Regions from separate parts of the Herbaspirillum sp. C9C3 genome, predicted to be linked through region 2. Evidence: riboswitches for the same ligand, from Rfam matches in the RefSeq annotation. Region 2 holds a riboswitch; the other holds the start of a gene.
What was found. A riboswitch is a leader RNA that binds a small molecule or an ion and turns the genes downstream of it on or off. The one in region 2 is predicted to bind cobalamin.
Positions count from the first base shown of each region.

Region 1: it holds a riboswitch for cobalamin, as region 2 does, so the genes downstream of both, HNO82_RS10580 (TonB-dependent receptor family protein) here and HNO82_RS11925 (CbtB domain-containing protein) in region 2, are expected to answer to the same signal.

Region 1 is NZ_JABFMQ010000008.1:157,935-169,661, reverse strand. Features, by position in the region: gene HNO82_RS10580 (TonB-dependent receptor family protein) at 1-1,815, opposite strand, end outside; cobalamin riboswitch at 1,896-2,173, opposite strand; gene HNO82_RS10575 (protein phosphatase CheZ) at 2,672-3,406, shown strand; gene HNO82_RS10570 (chemotaxis protein CheA) at 3,406-5,298, shown strand; gene HNO82_RS10565 (CysB family HTH-type transcriptional regulator) at 5,380-6,321, opposite strand; gene HNO82_RS10560 (sulfite exporter TauE/SafE family protein) at 6,493-7,266, shown strand; gene HNO82_RS10555 (nitrite/sulfite reductase) at 7,330-9,027, shown strand; gene HNO82_RS10550 (DUF934 domain-containing protein) at 9,020-9,547, shown strand; gene HNO82_RS10545 (phosphoadenylyl-sulfate reductase) at 9,578-10,309, shown strand; gene cysD (sulfate adenylyltransferase subunit CysD) at 10,359-11,294, shown strand; gene HNO82_RS10535 (sulfate adenylyltransferase subunit 1) at 11,294-11,727, shown strand, end outside.
Region 2 is NZ_JABFMQ010000010.1:85,829-97,555, forward strand. Features, by position in the region: gene HNO82_RS11905 (hypothetical protein) at 108-455, shown strand; gene HNO82_RS11910 (hypothetical protein) at 515-667, shown strand; gene HNO82_RS11915 (hypothetical protein) at 987-1,682, shown strand; gene HNO82_RS11920 (hypothetical protein) at 1,889-2,416, shown strand; cobalamin riboswitch at 2,495-2,724, shown strand; gene HNO82_RS11925 (CbtB domain-containing protein) at 2,866-3,081, shown strand; gene HNO82_RS11930 (CbtA family protein) at 3,092-3,844, shown strand; gene HNO82_RS11935 ((2Fe-2S) ferredoxin domain-containing protein) at 3,882-4,223, shown strand; gene HNO82_RS11940 (cobaltochelatase subunit CobN) at 4,216-8,304, shown strand; gene HNO82_RS11945 (putative cobaltochelatase) at 8,301-10,277, shown strand; gene HNO82_RS11950 (cobalt-precorrin-7 (C(5))-methyltransferase) at 10,289-11,011, shown strand; gene HNO82_RS11955 (precorrin-8X methylmutase) at 11,008-11,727, shown strand, end outside.

The DNA.
Region 1 (11,727 bases), on a different contig from region 2:
GCGGGCATCGAAGGTGGTGAAGGACGGCATGCGCGCGCAGGTGTTGGCAAAATCATTGCCCATGCGCTGGCGGTCCACCCAGCGCGCCCCCACATCGGCACTGTGCTGGCCGGACTTCCAGTTCAATCGGGTCGACAGCGTATTGGCCGGCACCAGCGCCAGTTGCTTGCCGCTGTTGTCGCCCTGCACGAAACGCGCATCGATGTGCTGGTAGGCGGCACGCCACCCCAGGGTCTCGGTCAGCTGCACGCGCCCTTCCAGTTCCACGCCCTGATGACGGGTCGGGGCCAGGTTGCTGTTGGCACCGTTGCCGCCATTGGCGGTGGGGTCGTAATACAGCTCGTCACGCACGCGATGGCGGAACCAGCGCAGCGTCACCTGGCGTGCGCTATTGCCCAGGGTCGCGCCCAGTTCCAGATCATGCGAGACCTGGGGCTTCAAGACCGCGCCGCTGGGCAAGGCGGTGAAACCGTTCTCGTCGGCCGTGGCCAGGCGATAGCTCTGGCCGGTCTTGACGAAGCCGCGCAGCAACGGCAGCGGTGCGTAGCTGGCCTGCAGGTCCCAGGCATTGACGGCACTGGTGCGGCCATAGGCACCGGAACCACTTAGCTGGGTGAACTGCTCGCGGCGCACGCCGGCGGCCACGCGGGCATTGTGGTCGAACTCGATTTCATCGCGCAGATACAGCGCCTTCGAATGCTGGGAGGCATCGCTGTTACCATAGCTGGCGTTGGTGGCCGAACTCCATTGGGCCAGGTCGACGCCGGCAATGGCCTCGTTCTTCCAGAAACCACTCTCGAGTACGTGGCGCAGGCGCGGCGAGAACTGGGTAGTGCGTACATTGTTCTGCGCGGTCGAGCCGCTGCTGACATAGGTGGAGCGCGAGATCTTCTCGCGATGCGACAGTTCGGCGGCCACATCAAAGGCACCAAAACGGCGTTCCAGGAAGGCCGTAATGCTGTCGTTGTCATAGGAGCCATGGTCCAGTGGCTTGCTGGTCTGACGCGCATTGGCTTCATATTGCGCTTGCGTCAGGCTGCCTGGCAGGCCGAAATCGGCCCGGGACAGGTTGGCACGCAGGCCGAAGCGCCAGTCGCTGGCGAACCATTGCACCGTGGTGCTGGCGTTTTCCTGGTTGGCACGGCTGTTGTGACGCCAGTTGTCGGCGTGCGATTTGGCATAGCTGGCATCGATGGACATGTTGTCCCAGCCGCGCGAGACCGCCGCCCGGCCCGCGCGCTGACCGTTGCTGCCGACTTCGCCCACCACGGTACCGTGCGCCGCATTGGCCTGCGGGCGGCGGGTGATGATCTGGATGGTGCCGCCGGTGGCGCCGCTGCCATAGAGGACGCTACTGCCACCGCGCACGATCTCGATACGTTCGATGGTCTCGATGGGAATCGACGACAGCAAGGGCGTCGTCAGTTCGTTCTCGGAAATACGTACACCGTCGACCAGCACCACCATGTTCTGGTCCCCATTGGCGCCGAAGCCGCGCAGGTCCAGCGGGAAGTCGCGCGGACCGGCCAGGCTCTGGCGTCCGTAGACGCCGCCCAGCTTGCGGATGGCTTCATTGGCGTTGTCGATGCCGGCTTCGCGGATCTGCTCGGCGGTGATGACCGTGGTGGCCACCGGCGCAAAGGCCGGATCGTTCGGGAAGCGCGAGGCCGACACCACCACGGCCGACAGCGGCTGGCTGGCGTCGGCTGCCTGGCTGCCGGCGGCCAGGGTCGAGAGGATGAGCGCAACGGCGGTGCGCAGGGCAAAACGGGGGCGTGGACCGCCGCAGCGGGCCGGGAAATGAGCGATGTGCATGAAAAGACAGTCGATGAATGTGTGCAGCCTGCCTCCCCGCAAGCCGCAATCAACGGAAAACCGCACCAGCATTGGCTGTGCAGCTCCCTCCTGTTCTGGCCGGTCTCCGGACTGCAGGCATGACCATCGGCCTTCCCATGTGGCGAAGTGAACGTTCGCGCAAAAACACAGTGGCGTGGAAGACGGTCTCGCCGGCATGGCGAGACGCATCGTCTCACTGCTGCCGGCACCTGGTTACCGTTGCGGGGGCAGTACACCTTGGCCGGCCCTCCTGCTTGCTGCAGGCGGCCTGGCGCGTGTTTCCCGTTTAACGGCCGGCGAGGATACGCCGGCGGGCACCAAAACCGCGCCATTGTAGGCGTGCAATGTGCAGGCCACAAGCGCCCGGCAACAGATGATGTAAATCAGCACAAGCCCGAGCACACTAATTGCTTTCAGGAAAAAGCCAGATAGAATTCATCCCCAGCAGCTTTATATAGAATAAATTCGATTCTTCTATCGAAAACATTTGAAACGCGGTCTCCGGCGCTGGGTGGTCGGGGCCGAAAAATTGAAACAAATGGGGGATTTCACTCGCTGTTTGGCCGATGAGATCACGGCAAGCGGTCCTATACTCGGCGCCATGGCATCGTCGACCGATGGACTCTTGGCGGGTCCGCTGGCCTCACTGTCATCCCTGAACCGTTGTCGTGGTCTGCGGGCCTTCAGACTCTGCCTCTGGCTGCCGATATCTCCTTGATATCGGGGAAAGGGTAGTTGCTGTGCCTCCCGGAACGACGCATTTGATCCGCCTACGGGCAACTTTGCACAGCAGTGCGCCGACGAGCGCACACCTTTGTTGGGAGAATCAGTAATCATGAGCGACGACGTTGATCTGGAAGCATTGTTTGACGAAATTTCCTCGCAGACGCTACCGGGCATGACCGCCGAACCGGCCGCCGCCACCGCCAGCACCGACGAGGCAGCCGCAGGCGAACAGGAAGACCAGAGCGACAAGCCCATGTATGAACGCCTGGGCGGCATCGTGCGCCTGTTGCACGATTCCATGCGTGAACTGGGCTACGACCGCTCGCTCACCGACGTAGCCGAGCAGATCGGCGACGCCCAGAGCCGTCTCGAACACATCGCCACCCTCACCGAGCAGGCGGCCAACAAGGTGCTCAATGCGCTCGATTCGGGCATGCCGGCCCAGGACCGCCTGCAGGAACAGGCCAAGGACATCAACGCCCGCTGGACCAGGCTCTATGCCGGCCAGATGAACATCGACGAGTTCAAGGCGCTGGCAGGCGACTCGCAGAAATTCTCCACCTCGGTCATGGAATCGACCGAAGCGGAAAAGGCGCGCATGCTGGAAATCATGATGGCCCAGGACTTCCAGGACATCACCGGCCAGCTGATCAAGAAGATTGTGGCCATCACCGCCACCGCCGAGCGCGAACTGGCGCAATTGCTGCGCGACAATGCACCGCCCGAGGTGAAGGCGCAGATGGATGCGGAAAAACCGGTCACCCTGATGAATGGCCCGTCCGTGGGGGGCACCGCCATGGCACAGGACGACGTGGACGACTTACTCGATAGCCTGGGGTTCTAATGGATGACGAAATGCTCAAGGATTTTGTCGTTGAAGCGTTGGAGCTCGCCACCAACGTGGAAGAGCATCTGCTGACGCTGGAACGACATCCTGATGACCTTGAAATCCTCAACGCGGTCTTCCGCGCATTCCACACCATCAAGGGTGGCGCCGGGTTCGTGAACCTGCCGGCCATGGTATCGGCCTGCCACCTGACCGAAAACCTGTTCGATGCGCTGCGCACCGGCAAAGCCCCGGTCACGCCGCTGGCCATCGAAGCGGCGCTGCAGGCCAGCGGCTTCGTGGCCGACCAGTTGAACGAATTGTCCAACGGCGCCGCGCCCGACAGCCTGGCCTCGATGCCGGCGGAACTGAAAGACATCCTGACCCAGGCCATCGAAGGCAAGAGCGAAGCGCCGGCACCCGCTGCGGCTGCACCTGCCCCGGCGGCAGCGGCACCCGCGGCAGCACTGGTGGCGGCTACGCCCGCTGCTGCGGCCAGCGTCGATGGCAGTGCCAGCGTGATGAAGAATGGAGAACTGGACTGGCCCGCGCTGTACCAGGCGCTGGTGCCGGGCGCGGCTGCCGCGCCGGTGGCTGACAGTCCGGTCGAGGCCGCTCCGGTCACCGCTGCTGTGCCTGCCGCTGCCGCTCCTGCCGCCGCCGATGGCGAGCCCAAGGCCGCCGCCCCGGTTCAGCAGAATCGCCGCGCCACCGACTCCCCTGGCGGAGCCAAGGAAGAAAGCATCCGTATCGATGCCGTCAAACTGGATGCCCTGCTGGAAGTGGCCGGTGAATCGGTGCAGGCCGCCAACCAGGCCGCCGTACTGCTGGAAAAGCTGCAACAGTTCAAGTTCGAAGGCACCGCTGCGGCGCTCATGTCGACCCTGGCCGAAACCCTGGGCCGCGCCTCGCGCTACTCCAGCGAACTGCAACGCGCCACGCTGTCCACGCGCATGCAGCCGGTGGGCCGCCTGTTCCAGAAATTCCCGCGACTGGTGCGCGAACTGGCCAAGGACCTGGGCAAGGACGTGGACCTGGTCATCACCGGTGCCGAAACCGAAGTCGACCGCGTGGTGGTGGACAGCCTCTACGACCCGCTGGTGCACATGCTGCGCAACTCGCTGGACCACGGTATCGAAGTGGACCGCGCCGCCGCCGGCAAGCCCAACAAGGCGACCATTTCGCTCAACGCCTGGCAGGCCGGCAGCAGCGTCATGATCGAAGTCTTCGATGATGGCAAGGGCATGGATCCGGACATGCTGCGCGGCAAGGCGCTGGCCAAGGGGCTGATCAACGAACACCAGGCGCTGACCGCCGACGAGGCGCTGCAGCTGGTGTTCCTGCCCGGTTTCTCGACCAAGGAAGTGGCTTCCAGCGTCTCCGGACGCGGCGTGGGCATGGACGTGGTCAAGACCGCCGTGGAAAAGCATCGTGGCACCATCCGCATCGAATCCACCGTCGGCAAGGGTACCAAGTTCTCGATCCGCCTGCCCATCGAACTGTCGATCATCCCGACCATGCTGGTACGCTGCGCCGGCGCCCCGCTGGCCCTGCCGATGGCGGTGGTCGAACGTGTGGTCGAGCTGCCCGAGACCTTCGACGAAGTCGGCGGCGCCCCGGTGCTGCGCGACCAGGGACGGCCCTTGCCGGTCAACTCGCTGGCCGGCGTGCTGGGCTACGAGCCGGGCAATGAACGGGTCGGCATCGTCATGGCGGTACCGCATCCCTACATCCTCGGGGTGGAATCGGTGGAAGGCACGGCCGATCTGGTGATCAAGCCGCTGACCGCGATCCATACCGCCGGCATCACCGGTACGGCCCGTTCGGCTGAAGGTGAGCTGGTGCTGGTGGTGGGCTTGTCCTTCCTGCTGGACGGCTGCCGCGACATGGAGCGCACGGCAGTGGCGTAAGACTGCTGCCCACGCTACGAACGGCCGGATCCGCGCGGATCCGGCCGTTTTTACGTCTGGTCTGCCTTCGGACGGCGGGACTTAAAGTTCATACATGTCCTTCTCGCCCTCCATGACCTGCGCAATCAGCTTGCGGTTCAGGGTCGGCGCCAGCAATTCGATGAAGGTATAGACATATCCCCGCAAATACGCCCCCTGCTTCAAGGCCACGCGCGAGACATTGGTGCCGAACAGGTGGCCGGCCGGAATGGCCCGCAATCCCCGGTCGCGCTCGGCATCGAAGGCAATGCCGGCAATGATGCCCACCCCCATGCCCAGCTCCACATAGGTCTTGATGACGTCGGCATCGATGGCCTCCAGTACCACGTCAGGCTTCAACTGGCGCAGCGAGAAGGCATGGTCGATCTTGCTGCGGCCGCTGAAGGCGGAGTCATAGGTGATCAGCGGATTGGCGGCGATCTCTTCCAGCGTCAGGCTCTTCGATTGCAGCAGCGGATGGTCGGGCGGCACCACCACCACGTGCTCCCACTGGTAACAGGGCAGCGACACCAGCCCCTCGCCTGAGGCCAGCGCCTCGGTGGCGATGGCAATGTCGGCCTGGTCGTTGCGCACCATCTCGGTGATCTGCTTGGGATTACCTTGCAGCAATGACAAATGCACCTTGGGATATTTCTGGGTGAAGGCTTGTACCACCTTGGGCAAGGCATAGCGCGCCTGCGTGTGGGTGGTGGCGATGGTGAAACTGCCGCTGTCGTGGGCGGCGAATTCCTTGCCGATGCGTTTCAAGCCATCCACTTCCTGCATGATCAGCTCCACCGAGCGCAGCACCGCCCGACCCGGCTCGGTCAGGCCGCGAATCCGCTTGCCGTGGCGGGTGAAGATGTCCACGCCCAGCTCTTCCTCCAGCTCGATGATGGCCTTGGAAACGCCTGGCTGCGAGGTATAGAGCGCCTTGGCGGCCTCCGTGAGGTTGAAGTTCTGCCTTACCGCTTCACGAACGAAACGGAACTGATGAAGATTCATGTGGGAATTCCTTCGCTTCTACCTAGTAAGCGGGCGGCGCCCGGCGCCAGCCCTGCCTGCTTCATTCGCAGCATTTCCATATGCCAAAGGCGTATATAAGCAAATAAATACTATGTAGTTTGGTTTGAAACATAAGTTTATTACGATTCGCAGACTAATGGGCGAGGTGTTATGACTGTTTCTTATGTAGTAAGCGGATTTGCCGTAGGACTGCTGGTCGGACTGACCGGGGTTGGTGGCGGCTCGCTCATGACACCGCTGTTGACCTTGCTGTTCGGCATTCATCCTTCGGTGGCCGTGGGCACCGACCTGGCCTTTGCCTCGGCCACCAAGACCGCCGGCACCCTGGCCCACCGCTTCAAGGGCACGGTGCGCTGGGATGTGGTGCGCCGCCTGTCTTATGGCGCCCTGCCCGCCGCGCTGCTGACCACTCTGCTGCTGAAGCATTTTGGTGCCGTGAGCGACGGCATTGCCCTGACCATCCGCTATTCGATTGCAATCTCGGTGTTCCTGACCGTAGTGGCGCTGCTGTTCCGCTCGCGCATGCAGGCCTGGCTCAACGCCCATCCGGAAGCACAGTTGCAAGGTACCAGGCTGGCCAGTGCCACCATGGCCGCCGGGGCCCTGCTGGGCACGCTGGTGACCATTTCCTCCATCGGTGCCGGTGCCGTGGGCGCGACCTTGCTGGTCTTGCTGTATCCTCGCCTGTCTCCGGCGGAGATCGCCGGTACCGACATCGCCTATGCCGTGCCGCTGACTGCCATCGCTGCACTGGGCCACTGGTGGCTGGGTTCGATCAACTGGGAACTGTTGGCCACGCTGTTGCTGGGCTCGGTTCCGGGCATCACCATCGGTTCGCTCGCAGCGCGGGCGGTGCCGGAGAAATTCTTGCGCGGCCTGCTGGCCATTACGCTGACGAGCGTTGCAGTCAAGCTGATTTGGTAGGCTTATTTTCAATCGGGCGCACCCTGATCCGGGCGCCCATAAGACGTTAACAGGGAAGACAAGATGTACCGCTATGACCAATACGATCACCTGATCGTCAAAGAGCGAGTCGCACAATACCGAGACCAGGTGCGTCGGCGCCTGTCGGACGAACTGGCCGAAGACGAATTCCGTATCCTGCGCCTGCAGAACGGCCTGTACCTGCAACGCCATGCCTACATGCTGCGCATCGCCATTCCCTACGGCATGCTGGCCTCCAATCAACTGCGCAAGTTCGCCGAGATCGCCGTCAAGTATGACCGCGGCTACGGTCACTTCACCACCCGCCAGAACATCCAGTTCAACTGGATCAAGCTGGAAGAATCGCCCGAAATCCTGGAACAGCTGGCCAGCGTGGAAATGCACGCCATCCAGACCTCCGGCAACTGCATCCGCAATACCACCTCGGACGAACTGGCCGGCGTGGCCGCCGATGAAATCGTCGATCCGCGTCCCTATGCCGAACTGATCCGCGAGTGGAGCACCTTCCACCCCGAGTTCGCCTACCTGCCGCGCAAGTTCAAGATCGCCATCAGCGGCGCCGCCGAAGACCGTGCCGCAACTGCCGTGCACGACATCGGCCTGCACGTCATCAAGAACGAGGCTGGCGAAGTCGGCTTCCGTGTGCTGGTCGGCGGCGGCATGGGCCGCACCCCGATTCTGGGCAGCGTGATCCGTGACTTCCTGCCCTGGAAGCACGCCATGTCCTATCTGGAAGCGATCCTGCGTGTGTACAACCAGCACGGCCGCCGCGACAACATGTACAAGGCCCGTATCAAGATCCTGGTCAAGGCCATCGGCCCCGAGGAGTTCGCGCGCCAGGTCGAAGCCGAATGGGCAGACATCAAGGATGGCCCCTCCACCCTGACCGAAGAAGAACTGCAGCGCGTGGCCAAGTTCTTCACCGATCCGGCCTACGAAACCCTGCCGGCCGTGGATGCGGAATATGAACGCCTGAAGGCTGAAGACCGTGGTTTCGCCAACTGGATCAAGCGCAACGTCAAGGCGCACAAGCAGGCCGGCTATGCAGCCGTGCTGCTGTCGCTCAAAAAACCGGGCGTGCCGCCGGGCGACATCACCGCCGACCAGATGAACTTCGTGGCCGACCTGGCCGACCAGTACAGCTTCGGCGAACTGCGCGTGACCCACGAACAGAACCTGGTGCTGGCCGACGTCAAGCAATCCGAACTGTATGGGCTGTGGAAGGCCGCCAAGTCGCATGGCCTGGCTACGCCCAACATCGGCCTCCTGACCGACATCATCTGCTGCCCCGGCGGCGACTTCTGCTCGCTGGCCAATGCCAAGTCGATCCCGATTGCCCAGGCCATTGCCGAGAAGTTCGAGAACATCGACTTCCAGCATGACATCGGCGACATCGAGTTGAACATCTCCGGCTGCATCAACGCCTGCGGCCACCACCACGTGGGCAACATCGGCATCCTGGGCGTGGACAAGGATGGTTCCGAGTGGTACCAGGTCTCGCTGGGCGGTGCCCAGGGCAACGAGTCCTCGATCGGCAAGATCATCGGCCCCTCGTTCTCGGCCACCCAGATGCCTACCGTGATCGACCGCCTGCTGCAGGTGTATGTCAAGCAGCGCACCGAGGAAGAACGCTTCATCGACACCGTGCGCCGCATCGGTGTGACCCCGTTCAAGGAATTCGTTTACGCAACGCCGATCCGTTCGGCCGAGTATGTCGCAGGAGAAGACGCAAATGCCTGAAATCATCAAGAACAAGACCGTCGTGAGCGACGACTGGACCGTACTGCGCCTGGCTGAAGGCGAGACCGCAGAGACCGTGACCGTACCGCAAGGCCGCGTGATCGTGCCGCTGAAGGTGTGGCAGGCACAGGGCGAGGCCCTGAAGTCGCGCGCCGAGATCGGCGTGTGGCTGGCCAGCGATGAACGTCCGGAAGAACTGAAGGGCCAGCTTGACAGCTTCAAGGTCGTCGCCGTGGACTTCCCCAAGTTCGCCGATGGCCGTGGCTATTCCATCGCCTACAACCTGCGTGCCCGCCTGGGCTATACCGGTGAGCTGCGTGCCATCGGCGACGTGCTGCGCGACCAGCTGTTCTACATGCAGCGCGTGGGCTTTGACGCCTTTGCCGTGCGTGCGGACAAGAACATCCACGATGCCGTCAAGGGCCTGACCGACTTCTCCGAGAAGTACCAGACCTCCTGGGATGAGAAGAACCCGCTGTTCCGCCGCGTCAAGCGCGAAACCGTGCAGGCCGCTGACTGAACGGCGATTGTGAAGAAGGAAGGACAGCCCATGACCAACCCAGGCTTGCAAGAACTCATCGCCAAGACCCAGGCCACCCTGGAACGCATCGCCGCCGAGTACGCCCCGGCCGCGCTGGCCTCCAGCCTGGCCGCCGAAGACATGGTGCTGACCGACCTGATCCTGCGCGGCAAGCTGCAGGATCGCATCAGCATCTTCACGCTGGAAACCGGTCGCCTGCACAAGGAAACCGTGGGCATGCTGGACCGCATCCGCGAGACCTACGACTACGAGGTCGCGCCCTATCGTCCGCAGCCCGAAGCGGTAGAAGCCTACGTACGGAAGAACGGCGCCAACGCCTTCTACGACAGCGTGGAACTGCGCAAGGAGTGCTGCCACATCCGCAAGATGGAGCCGCTCAATCGCGCCCTGCAGGGCAAGGCCTCGTGGGTGACCGGCCAGCGCCGTGCACAATCGGTCACACGCGCCGAGCTGCATGTGCAGGAACGTGACGAAGCCCACGGCATGGAGAAGTTCAACCCCCTGGCCGACTGGTCGGAACAGGACGTGTGGGACTACATTCGCGCCAATGACGTGCCCTACAACCCGCTGCACGACCAGGGTTACCCGTCCATCGGCTGCGAGCCCTGTACCCGGGCCATCCAGCCAGGTGAAGATATCCGCGCCGGCCGCTGGTGGTGGGAGAACCCCGACTCCAAGGAGTGCGGCCTGCACGTGGTCGATGGCAAGCTGGTGCGCATCAAGGCGCATGCGGCGAGCTGAACCAGAATTCAATCAAAGCAACAACAAGCAAAGCATCGGAAGGTCCGGCATGAACACAGCGGTAGACAAACTCTTTTTGGACAACGCCAGCAACCGTCACCTCGACTGGCTGGAATCGGAAGCCATCCACATCATGCGCGAGGTCGCGGCCGAGTGCAGCAACCCGGCACTGCTGTTCTCCGGCGGCAAGGACTCCGTAGTACTGCTGCGCATCGCCGAAAAAGCCTTCCGCCCCGGCAAGTTCCCCTTCCCGCTGGTGCACATCGACACCGGCCACAACTTCCCGGAAGTCATCGAATTCCGTGACCGCCGCGCCGCCGAACTGGGCGAGCGCCTGGTGGTGCGTTCGGTGGAAGATTCGATCAAGCGCGGCACCGTGCGCCTGCGCAATCCGCAAACCGATTCGCGCAATGCAGCACAAGCCGTCACGCTGCTGGAAACCATCGAGGAATTCAAGTTCGACGCCTGTATCGGCGGCGCTCGCCGCGATGAAGAAAAGGCCCGCGCCAAGGAACGCATCTTCTCCTTCCGCGACGAGTTCGGCCAGTGGAATCCCAAGGCCCAGCGCCCCGAACTGTGGGACCTGTATAACACCCGCGTACATCCGGGCGAGAACATGCGCGTCTTCCCCATTTCCAACTGGACCGAGCTGGATGTGTGGCAATACATCGCCCGCGAAAAACTGGCCCTGCCCTCGATCTACTTTGCGCACGAACGTGAAGTGATCCCGCGCAACGGCCTCTTGGTACCGCTGACCGACCTCACTCCGGCGCGCGAAGGCGAGACCGTGGAAAAGCAGGTCGTCCGCTTCCGTACCGTGGGCGACATTTCCTGCACCTGCCCGGTGTCTTCCGATGCCGCTTCCGTGGAAGCGATCATCGCCGAAACCGCAGTGACCCAGATTACCGAGCGCGGGGCCACCCGCATGGACGACCAGACGTCCGAAGCCTCGATGGAAAAACGCAAGAAGGAAGGATATTTCTGATGAACGCCGCCGCAACCCAAGCACAACTGGCCCAGGCCACCGCACAATCGCACGAACGCGGCCTGCTGCGCTTCATCACCGCCGGTTCCGTGGACGATGGCAAGAGCACCCTGATCGGCCGCCTGCTGTTCGACAGCAAGGGCATCTTCGCCGACCAGCTCGACGCCATCTCACGTGCCAAGCACAAGCGTACCGTGGGCGATACCGTGGACCTGTCGCTGCTCACCGATGGCCTGGAAGCCGAGCGCGAGCAAGGCATCACCATCGACGTGGCCTATCGCTACTTCGCCACGCCCAAGCGCAAGTTCATCATTGCCGATACCCCGGGTCATGAGCAGTACACCCGCAACATGGTCACCGGTGCATCTACCGCCGATGCCGTCATCATTCTGGTGGACGTCTCCAAGGTGAAACTGGGCGACGATGGCAGCGT
Region 2 (11,727 bases):
TTTTGTTCCTGCCTTCCTACAGGAAAATGGGCCGATGTCTGGCTGAGAGCAGGGCAGGGGCTTCGTAAGATGGTCATCGTCTGCCATCCCCGTCAAGGAGGACCCTCATGGCCCATTCTGATCCGGATCCCGTCTCGACCCGTGCGGCGCCTGCCTTGCTGCGTCCCCCCGCCATGTCGGCTACCGCCGAAACGCCGACCCCGCCGGACCACATCCAGCCGGACCCGGCCCAGGTGATCGAGCCCGACGGTACCGAAGATCCCCTGGCCAACGCCGATGACGGCCTGCTGCCTCGCCCCGGCAGTGCCGTGCCGGACCGCAGTCCGCCCCTTCCACTCACTCAGGAGAACCCCATGCACAAGCCCCAGGACACCCCGCCGGTGGAGGTGCCGCCGCTGGATCCGACCCCGGCGCAGGACCCCATTCCGCATCAGAACCCGATGGCCGGTCGCTGACGACCTGCTGTCGGCACACCCCGGTCGCTCCGACCAGGGATCGCTCCGAGGAGATCTGTTTGAACCTGAATCTGCATACCCCCCAAGAGACCCCTCCCGTCAACGAACCCAACATCCCGCCGCCGCCCCTGCCCGATGATGAGCCGGTCCCGGTGCAAGAGCCGCCGCTGAGCCCCCGGCCTTCTGACCCGCCGCTGCGCATGCAGGGCTGATTTTGCACTTTCGCACCGATCCGGTCGCAGCATCTGCTGCGGCCTGATTGTCTCGCTTTTTTGCCTTTTCCTTCATGACGCCATAGCGCTGCCGGCGCTGCCGACCCTGTGCAAGGACGTAGCGAGGCATCCTCTTCCTTTTTCTTCATCTGCCCCGGAAACCCCCGTCCTGCGGGGGTTTCTTCATTCTTTTGCGCGGATTGAGACTTTTCTCATTCAAGCCGACAAGCATTCGTGAAAGCATCTCTTTTTTCCGGCGACAGAAGATGAATTGAGCAAGGCTGCCGCCACGGTCGTGTTTTCTCTGAGGAGTAGCGCCGTGTTTCCATATTCCCCGCTGTCAATGGGCTTTCCTGCCGGTCGTCGACACACGCTGCTGTCGGCTCTTCCGCTCTACGTGCTGGTACGTCAGCCCAGTGCCGGCAGTGGCCCCGGCCAGGTACTGTGCGAACCCGTCATCGCCGGCGAGGCCGCCGGCAGCCAGGCGATGGTGGTTTATCTGTCGCCCTTCGAGGCCAGCCTGGACGCGCTCTGGCGGGGCATGCCGCCGACGGCCTACCAGGTCTTGCCGGCCTCGTCCTTCTCCCCGGACGAACTGGTGGCGCGCCACCACGGCTATCTGCCCTATTGTCTGCACGTGGCCTGGGGCGCGCGCGACGGTCGCCTGGCGGTGCGCGCGCAGGGCGAGCCGGTACGCTTGTCCTCGGCCAGCCTGGCCAAGGCCTCGCCGCTGATCGACTCCATCACGCTGGACATCGCGCTGCCCGATCTGGAGTGCTACGCCCGGCTGTGGGAATGCGCCGGACTGTTCGCCCGCAGCGAGACGCAGGCCAGCCTGCTGGCAATGAGTCCGCTGGAGCGCCACCGCCATGCCGCCCGCGCCATCGACCGGTTGCCCGGTACCGCCCCGCCAGGCCGCCAGATCAACCAGGTCGCGGTGTATGACGCCGAATCGGCCCAATGGCATTTCATCTCGCTGGATCTGCTGGCCGGGCCGGCCGCCGTCCAGTATTGACACCACGGTGGGCAGGCCGGGACGCCCCGGCCCGCCGCGTCACTTACTGACGGTCATTGAGAGTTTTCTGATATCCATCGGGTTTCCCTTCTGCAACTATTCGGAGTGGGTGTGGCCTCTGCCGCGCCCACCCCGATTCCTGTTCCCCGAAGGAGCTGCCCTTGAACCGCTTACTTCCTGCTGCATGCAGTTCAACGGCGAGCGCATTGCGCTGCCTGCCCGTGGTCTTGCTGTTGGTTTGTCTGGTGGCGCTGCCCGGGGCGCCGACGCCGCCGGCGCAGGTACTGGATCGCTGCCTGGTGGTCGACCGCATGACGGTGGGCCCGGTCAGCATCGATCCGGTGGCCGGGCGGGTGGAAGTCATGGAGGGCGGCGCGGCCTCACCCTACAGCCTTTATCTGCCGGATGCCGACAACCGCATGCTGCGCATCGGCTATGCCAGCGGCAAGGCGTCCGTGCGCGATTACCTCTTCGTCAACGCGCACCGTGGCTACCTGGACCGCGCCGTCGGCCTGACAGCGGACGCACCGCTACGGCTGGAGCGTCCGCACCGGGCCTCCTTTGCCGTACTGGGCTATCTGGGCGAGCGCTACCTGTGCCTGATGGAAGTGCACGGGCAGGGCGACCGGACGGGCCAGCGCTCGGCCTATGTGGCCCGCATCCCGCGCGGCATGGGGGCGGACATGCGGCTGTACTACAAGCAGTCGGACGCGATCCCGCCGGCGCCCCGCTGAGTTCGCCAGCAGCCGACCGGCTGGCCGATCAGGCTGACAATGCCGGTTGCCCAAGCCGGTCCCCGCCTTTATACTTCGCCCCTTAGCATTGCTTCTGGTATCCCGTGTGCAGCCGCGCCCGGGATTGAAACGGGAAGCCGGTGCGGCCGATGCCTCAGCATCGTGCCAAAGCCGGCGCTGCCCCCGCAACGGTAAGCGAGCAAGGACACGCACTACGCCACTGTGCCCCGCGCATGGGAAGGCGCCTGTCCGGAAGCCCCAGGCTTCAGCTCGCCAGCCCGGAGACCGGCCAGTGGCAACTTCTTGAATGTATCGCGGAGGGCGATCATGCGGAAAGCTTCCAACATGTCCCGCTGGCATTGAGCGGCGCCGTCGGTGCACGGCGGGATGTGGCATGGGCGCTCGCCGTGTGGCTTCCTTCGTTTCATCCACCTGCCCAAGGAAAGCGCATGTCCACTCCCTCCGGTCTCAATGCCCGCAGCACCGCCGACTCTTCCACTTCCAGCCGCACCGGCAGCCAGGTCTGGCGTGACCGCATCGCGCCGTCGCTGCTGGCCTTCGCGCTGGGCGTGGCGCTGATCTACGGCGCCGGCTTCGCCTCCCGCGTCGAGCTGCACAATGCTGCCCACGATGGCCGTCACTCGGCCGGTTTCCCCTGCCACTGAGGAGCGGATCATGAACTGGACGGTGTTTCGCCGCATGGCGTCGGCGGTGGTGGTGGCAGGGGCCTTGTCGGGCTTGCTGCTGTCGGGGGTGCAGCAATTCCAGGTGGAAAAGCTCATCCTCAAGGCCGAGCAATATGAAAAGGCCGGCGAAGCGACGGCCTCCGCAGCCCATGACCCTGGCGGCGAACCCGCTACCCAGGCGGGTGCGCACGACCATGCCCATGCCGGTGTCGATGAGCACAGCCACCATCACGACGCCCAAGCCTGGGAGCCCGCCGACGGTGCCGAACGCACCGCCTACACCGTGCTGGCCAACGTCAGCATGGCGGTCGGTTTTGCGCTGATGCTGGTGGCGGCCTTTGCCCTGAGCGGACGCCAGATCAGCTGGCGCAGCGGTCTGCTGTGGGGTCTGGCCGGTTATGGCGTGTTCTTCGTGGCGCCTTCGCTGGGCTTGCCGCCGGAAGTGCCTGGCACGCTGGCCGCGCCCCTGCAGGCGCGTCAGCTCTGGTGGGTGATGACCGCCGCCATGACGGCCGCCAGCCTGGGTCTGTTCGTCTTCACCCGGGGCTGGCCGGGCAAGCTGATCGGCGTGTTGCTGCTGGTGGCACCGCACTTCATCGGGGCGCCGCAACCGGAAGTGCACGGCAGCGTGGCGCCGGAAGAACTGGCGCAAGCCTTCATCGGCGCCACTGCGGCGGCCAATGCCGTGTTCTGGCTGGCGCTGGGCGGCCTGAGCGGTTTCTTCTATCGCCGCTTCGGCTGATGGGTCCGATCCGTCGGGGAAAGAAAGCAAGCAAGCCATGAGAACTCATCATCGTCACGTGCTCATGTGCGTGGGTCCGCGTTGTACCGACAATGGCGTGCTGGCCGAAGCCATGTTCGGCGTGTTGGGCGAGCAGATCGACGCCCGCCCCGCGCTGCGCGTCAAGCGCACCCGAACCCACTGCATGGTGGCCTGCAAGGCGCAGGCGCCGGTGCTGGTGGTCTATCCCGAGGGGGTCTGGTACCGCTGCGAGGATGCCAGCGCCATCGAGCGCGTCGTAGTGGAGCACCTGGAAGGCGGACGCGAGGTGAGCGAGCTCATCTTCCATCGCCTGGGCAGCGGCGACGTGCTGCCGCAACCGGAGTTCGGCGATGTCTGAACCCTTGCCCCGCATCGTCCTGCTGACCCACGCGCCGACCGACCTGGCCCTGCTGGCGGCGGCGCGCAGCCAGTTGCCGTCCGACTTTGCGCCACTGGCGGGGCATGATCTGCAGGCCCTGCAATCCCGTACCGACGAGCAAGGCCAGCCCCTGCGCACGCTGGCCACGCTGCTGCGTTCGGAGCTGGCCAGCGCGCAGGTGATCGTGCTGCGGGTGCTGGGCAGGCTGGGTGCGGTGAGCGGCGTGGGTGAATTGTTGCGGGTCGCGCGTGCGCAAGGGCGTCACCTGATCCTGCTCTCCGGCACCGGCGAACCCGATGCCGAACTGGCGGCAGCCTCCACCGTCGCAGCGGACGTGCAGCAGCAGGCACTGGCCTACTTCAACGGTGGCGGCAGCGTCAATCTGGCGCAACTGTTGCGCTATCTGTCGGATCGCCTGCTCTTGAGCGGCTATGGCTATGAGCCTGCGCAAGCCTTGCCGGAACACGGCCTCTACCATCCCGATCTGGAACAGGATGCCAGCCTCGATGACTGGCTGGCCCTGCGCGCCAGCGCACCCGCAGGCAAGCCCGCCGTGGGCATCATCTTCTACCGCGCGCACTGGCTCTCTGGCAATACCGCCTTCATCGATGCACTGGTCGCGGCGCTGGAGGCGCGCGGCATGGATGTGCTGCCGGTCTTCACTTCCTCGCTGCGGGTGTCTGCTCATCGTGGCGCGGACCTGCCGCCCGCGCTGGCGTATTTCGCCCGGGGCCGGGTCGACCTGATCATCAATACCACCAGCTTCGCCATGGGCGAGATCACGGCAGGCGGGGTCACACCAGCCGGCTGGTCGGTGTCGGTGCTGGAACAGCTGGACCGCCCGGTGCTGCAAGCCATCACCAGCGGCATGACGCAAGACCAGTGGCAGCATTCCACGCGCGGCATGAACCCGCTGGATGCCGCCATGAATGTGGTCTTGCCGGAATTCGATGGCCGCATCATCGGCGTACCGCTGTCCTTCAAGCACACCACGGACAGTGGCGTGGTGCAGTATCAGGCCCTGCCGGACCGCGTGCGCCGCCTCGCCGGTCTGGCGCAGCGGCTGGTGCGGCTGCGCTGCACGCCCAATGCGCAAAAGCGCATCGCCTTCATCTTCACCAATTCCAGCAGCAAGGCCGCGCAGATCGGCAATGCCGTCGGGCTGGATGCGCCCGAGTCGCTCATGGCCGTGCTGCGCGCACTGGCTGCTGACGGCTATGCCATCGGCGAACTGCCCGCGACCGGCACGGCCCTGATCCACGAACTGGTGGACCGTTGCTCCTACGACGATATCCTCCTCACCGAAGACCAGTTGCGCCGCGCCGCCGCGCGCATTCCGGCCGCGCGTTACGCGCAGTGGTTCGCCGCCTTGCCCGCGGCCTTGCAGACGCGCATGCAGCGCCAGTGGGGCGCCGCACCTGGTCAGGCTTATGTTCACGATCAGCACCTGGTCATTGCCGGCCTGGACCTGGGCAACGCCTTCGTGGCCCTGCAACCGCCGCGCGGCTACGGCATGGACCCGGACGCCATCTACCACCAGCCCGATCTGCCGCCCACGCATCACTACTACGCCCTGTACCGCTGGCTGGATGAAGAATGGGGCGCCGATGCCATCGTCCACGTCGGCAAGCACGGCACGCTGGAGTGGCTGCCGGGCAAGGGCGTGGGATTGTCTGAAGAATGTTTCCCGGATGCCCTGCTGGGTGACGTGCCGCTGTTCTATCCCTTCATCATCAACGATCCCGGCGAAGGCTCGCAGGCCAAGCGCCGCGCCCACGCCGTGGTGGTGGATCACCTGACCCCACCGATGACCACCGCCGACAGCTACGGCGCGCTGGCCCAGCTGACGCAGCTGGTGGACGAGTATTACCAGGTCGAGGTGCTCGATCCTGCCAAGCTGCCGTTGTTGCAGCAGCAGATCTGGGAGCTGGTGCGACAGACCAATCTGGAGTCGGACCTGCAATACAAGCTGCTTCATCACGATCATGATCACCATCATCATGGACATCACCACCATGATGACCACCATCACCCGCACGACCACGCCCACGAAGACGGCACCTTGCCCCATGCCCTCACCGAACTGGACGGTGCCGGTGTGGCGCACCTGATCGAGGATCTCGATGGCTACCTGTGCGAACTGGGCGCGGCCCAGATCCGCGACGGCCTGCACATCCTCGGCCGCATGCCCGATGCAGCGCAGCTGCCCGACATGCTGGTGGCGCTCACGCGCCTGCCCAATCAGGACTTGCCGGGCCTGCAGGAAGAGGTGGCGCGCCTCTTCGGCCTGTCGCTGGACATGCTGCTGGAGCACAAGGGACGGCGCCTCAACATCGATGACGCCCTCGCGCGCACTGCCGGTCGCGCCATCGTCACCCGTGCCGATGCGCTCGAAGCCATCGACGCACTGTGCCTGTCGCTGATGCAGTCGCTGCAGCAGCAAGACTTTGCCGTGCAGGCCATCGATGGCGTGATCCAGTCGCTGCTGGCGCCCTTGTTCACCGCGCCCGTCGAAGAAAAACCGCGCCTGCAACCCACCCTGCAAAAGAGTGCAGGCAGCGTGCTGGGCGGCATGCGCGCCATGGCGCGACCGCTTGCTCCGCAAAAACGTGCCGCACCGGTAGCGACGATCAAGCCGACCGATACCCGCGCCCTGGGCCGCATCCTCGCCTTCACCTGCGAACAACTGGCGCCGCGTCTGCAACGCACCCACGAAGAAATCGGCAACCTGCTCAATGGCCTGCGCGGTGGCTACATCCCGGCTGGTCCCAGTGGATCGCCTACGCGCGGCATGGCGCACATCCTGCCCACCGGCCGCAATTTCTATTCGGTCGATCCCCGCAGCGTGCCCTCGCAATCGGCCTGGCGCGTGGGCCAGCAACTGGCGCGCGAAGTGCTTCAGCGTCACCACCGCGAAAGCGGCGACTATCCCGAGAGCGTGGCCATCAGCATCTGGGGCACCAGCGCCATGCGCACCCACGGTGATGACGTGGCGCAGATCCTCTCGCTGATGGGCGCGCGCCCGGTCTGGCGCGAGGGCAACCGGCATGTCGCCGGTGTCGAGCTGGTCCCGCTGGAGCAATTGCAGCGCCCGCGCATCGACGTCACCACGCGCATCAGCGGCTTCTTCCGCGATGCTTTCCCGCAACTGATCGAACTGATCGACGATGCCGTGCAGCTGGCCATTGCCGCCGATGAACCGGAAGACATGAACTTCGTGCGCAAGCATTACCTGCGCGACCTGCAGCAGGCCATGCAAAGCGGACTGGGTCAGGCCGAAGCCGCTGCCCAGGCGTCCTACCGCGTCTTCGGCGCCAAGCCGGGCAGCTACGGCGCCGGCATCCTGCCTCTGATTCAGGAAAGGAACTGGCAGGACCAGGCCGACTTCGCCGAGGCCTACATCAACTGGGGCGGCTACGCCTATGGTCGCAAGGTGCAGGGCACCGACCAGCGCGAGGCATTCCGCCAGCGCCTCTCCGGCGTGCAGGTCGCCTTGCACAATCAGGACAACCGCGAGCACGACCTCTTCGACAGCGACGACTACCTGCAATACCACGGCGGCATGATCGCCACCATTCGCGCCTTGTCCGGCCAGCAGCCGCGCCATTACTTCGGCGACAGTCACGACCCGCAGCGCGCTGCCGTGCGTGACCTCAAGGAAGAGACCCTGCGCGTCTTCCGTGCCCGTGTGGTCAATCCCAAGTGGCTGGCCAGCATCCGTCGACACGGCTACAAGGGTGGACTGGAACTGACGGCCACCGTCGATTACCTGTTCGGCTACGACGCCACCGCGCAGGTGCTGGAAGACTGGATGTACCAGCAACTGGCCGAGAGCTACGGCTTCGATCCGGCCATGCGCGAGTTTTTGGAACAGGCCAATCCCTGGGCCCAGAACGCCATCGCCGAGCGCTTGCTGGAAGCCGCCAGCCGTGGCATGTGGCAAACACCGGCGGTACAGACACTCGAACAGTTGCGCACACTCTACCTGCACAGTGAAGCCCTGCTGGAAGCCCGCGGCGAGACCGTGCGCGGCAGCGAACATACCAAGGACATGCAATGAGCGCAGCAGTCAACGGCCCCGCGTCTTATCCCTTTGCCGCCATCGTCGGCCAGCCGCTGCTGAAGCAGGCGCTGCTGCTGTGCGCAGTCGATCCGTCCATCGGTGGCGTGCTGGTGCGCGGTGACAAGGGCAGCGCCAAGAGTACCGCCGCACGGGGTCTGACCCAGGTGTTGCCGGCCATCACCCTGGCCGAGGGCTGTGCCTTCCACTGCGCGCCCGGTCAGCCGGCTACTGCCTGTACAGTGTGCAATACAGCACCAGTACACTTTCCGGCCACCGTCCCCTTCGTGAACCTGCCACTGGGGGCCACCGAAGACCGCGTACTCGGTTCGCTCGATCTGCAACAGGCCCTGCAAGGCGGCCAGCGTGTGTTCCAGCCGGGCCTGCTGGCGGCGGCCCATCGCGGCATCCTCTACATCGATGAAGTCAATCTGCTGGCCGATCACCTGGTGGACGTGCTGTTGGACGTGGCGGCCATGGGGGTGAATTCGGTGCAGCGCGAGGGGCTGTCCATCAGTCACCCGGCGCGCTTCACGCTGATCGGCACCATGAATCTGGAAGAGGGCGACTTGCGGCCGCAACTGCTGGACCGCTTTGGTCTCATGGTGGAAGTGAGCGCACCGACCGACAAGACCGTACGCGCCGAGGTGGTACGCCGGCGCATCGCCTTCGAATCCGATCCCGCCGCCTTTGCCGAACGCTGGCAGTCGCAGCAGGACGCCTTGCGCCTCCAGGTCGCCGAGGCGCAAGGTCTGCTGGCCGAGGTGGTGCTGGACGATCCCATGCTGGAACTGAGCAGCCATCTCTGCTGCGAGTTCGAGGTGGCCAGCCTGCGCGCCGACATCGTCATGCACAAGGCCGCGCGCGCCATCGCGGCCTTGCAGGCGCGCAAGCGTGTCACCCCGGACGATGTGCGTGAGGCCGCCTTGCTGGTGTTGCCGCATCGCCGCCGTCGCAAGCCCTTCGAGCAGAGCGGCATGGATCAGGACAAGCTCGATGAACTGGTCGACCAGGCGCGCCAGCCTGAACCGCCACAACAGCAAGGTTGCGGTGACGAGTCGCCGGATCAAGAACCGGCCGAGCCGCCGCCGTCTGAAGATGCTTCGCAAGAACAGCAAGGCGAGGGTGGTCAACAGACCTTCGCTATCGCCGCCACCGGAACGGCCCGCAAGATCAGCGTCGCCACCACGGCCCGGGCATCGGCCAACGTGGCCAGCGGCCGCCGCAGTGCCGTGGCCGATGCCAGCCGGGGCAGCGCCGTGCGCGCCGTACCGGACGCCAATCCGGACCGGCTGGCCATCGGTGCCACCCTGCGCAGCGCTGCCGTTCGGGGCGCCCTGGCCGGTGAGACAGGCGAGCCACTGAGCATCACCCGCGCCGACCTGCATCGTCAGGTCCGCAGCGGACGCGGCGCCAACCTGATCGTCTTCGTCGTGGATGCCTCCGGTTCCATGGCCGCACAGCGCCGCATGGAAGCAGTCAAGGGTGCGGTCCTGGCCTTGCTGACCGATGCCTACCAGCGCCGTGATCAGCTGGCCGTGATCGCCTTCCGTGGCGAGCAGGCGCAATTGCTGCTGGCCCCGACCCGCAGCGCCGACCTGGCCGAGCAGGGCCTGCGCGAACTGCCCACCGGGGGCCGCACACCGCTGCCGCATGCGCTGCAACTGGCGGCGCAGATGCTGCAACAACAGACGCAGGAAGCACCGCCCCTGCTGGTGATCCTGTCCGACGGCAAGGCCAACGTCAGCCTGCCCGGCAGCAGCGGCGAGCCCTGGAGCGAAACCCTGCAAGTCGCACAGACCCTGGCTGCGCAAGGCGTGCCCGCGCTGGTGCTCGATACCGAATCCGGCTACCTGCGCCTGGGCCGCGCGGCGCAACTGGCCGAGGCGCTGGGTGCGCCTTGCCTGACCCTGGAACAACTGACCGGCGACGCCCTGGCGTTGACCGTGCGCGCGCAACTGGGCGCGCGCTGAAAGGAAAGAACATGATCATCTGCATCGGCGCCGGTCCCGGCGACCATTCCTACCTGACCCTGCGCGGCGCGGACCTGATCCGCAATGCCGACGTGGTGGCCGGCTTCAATGCCGTGGTCGATGTGGTCAAGGACCTCATCCCCGCCAGCGCGCAAGTGGTGCTGATGGGTTACCGCGATCAGGTTGCCAGGCTCGACGAAGTCGCCGCCCTGCATCACGCCGGCAAGCGCTGCGTGGTGGTCTTCATGGGCGATATCCACTTCAGCGGCTTCCAGTATCTGGAACGGGTGGAGCGCGCCTGCGGCCATCGCGTGGAAACTCTGCCGGGCATTTCCTCGGCCCAGATCCTCGCCTCCAGGGCGCGTGTGTGCTTTGATGAAACAACGTTCATCACCTTCCACCGGCGCGGCGATCTGGAGCCCTTCAAGCGCCATCTGGTGAACGTCTTGAACGATGGACGCAATGCCATCGTCATCCCCTGTCCGTGGGATGCGGCGCGCTCCTTCATGCCGCGTCACATCGCTACCTATTTGCTGCAACAAGGGGTCAGCCCGGACCATCCCGCGGAAGTCTGGGAAAACCTCACCCGGGGCGACGCCGAATGGCATGGCAAGCTGGCCGACTGTGCCGACCAGGAATTCAGCGACATGAGCATCATGCTCATCCGCACGCTCACGCCCATGGCCAGCCAGATCGAACCACCGCCGCAAGCAGCCAGCGGAGCCACGGCATGAATAGCCCGCGCAAGTCAGCCGTGGTGATCGCCGGCCACGGCAGTCGCGATCCCGATGCCCTGCGCGAATTCGAGGCGCTGGTAGCGCTGGTGCGTGAACGCGCCGAGGGACGCATCGTGCGCCATGGCTATCTGGAATTTGCCGCGCCCACCATCTCGGAGGCTGCCGCCGCCTGCGTGGCCGAGGGCGCCACCGACGTGGCCGTGGTACCCGGTGTGCTGCTGGGGGCGCGTCATGCCAAGAACGACATGCCAGCCGAACTGCTGGCGCTGGCGCGGGATTATCCGCAGGTCGATTTCCATTTCGGCGCGCCCATGGATCTGCATCCGCTGCTGCTGCAACTGGTACAGCAGCGCGTGGTGGAAGCCGAGGCCGGTTCTGAAGAAATCATCCATCGCCAGGATGCCTGTCTGGTGCTGGTCGGGCGCGGTACCACCGATCCCGATGCCAATGGCGAGATCGCCAAGCTGGCGCGCATGGTGCAGGAGGGCATGGGCTTTGGCGGCGTCAAAGTCTGCTTCTCGGGCACGGCCACGCCGCTGGTGCGGGATGGCCTCTCGCAGGCTGCCGGTGAAGGCTGGCAGCGGCTGGTGGTGCTGCCGTTCTTCCTCTTCGATGGTGTGCTGGTCAAGCGCATCTATGCCGCCGCCGACGAGCTGATGCTGCGCGAGCCGGGTGTGGAAGTGCTCAAGGCCGCTTATCTGGGCGTGCATGCG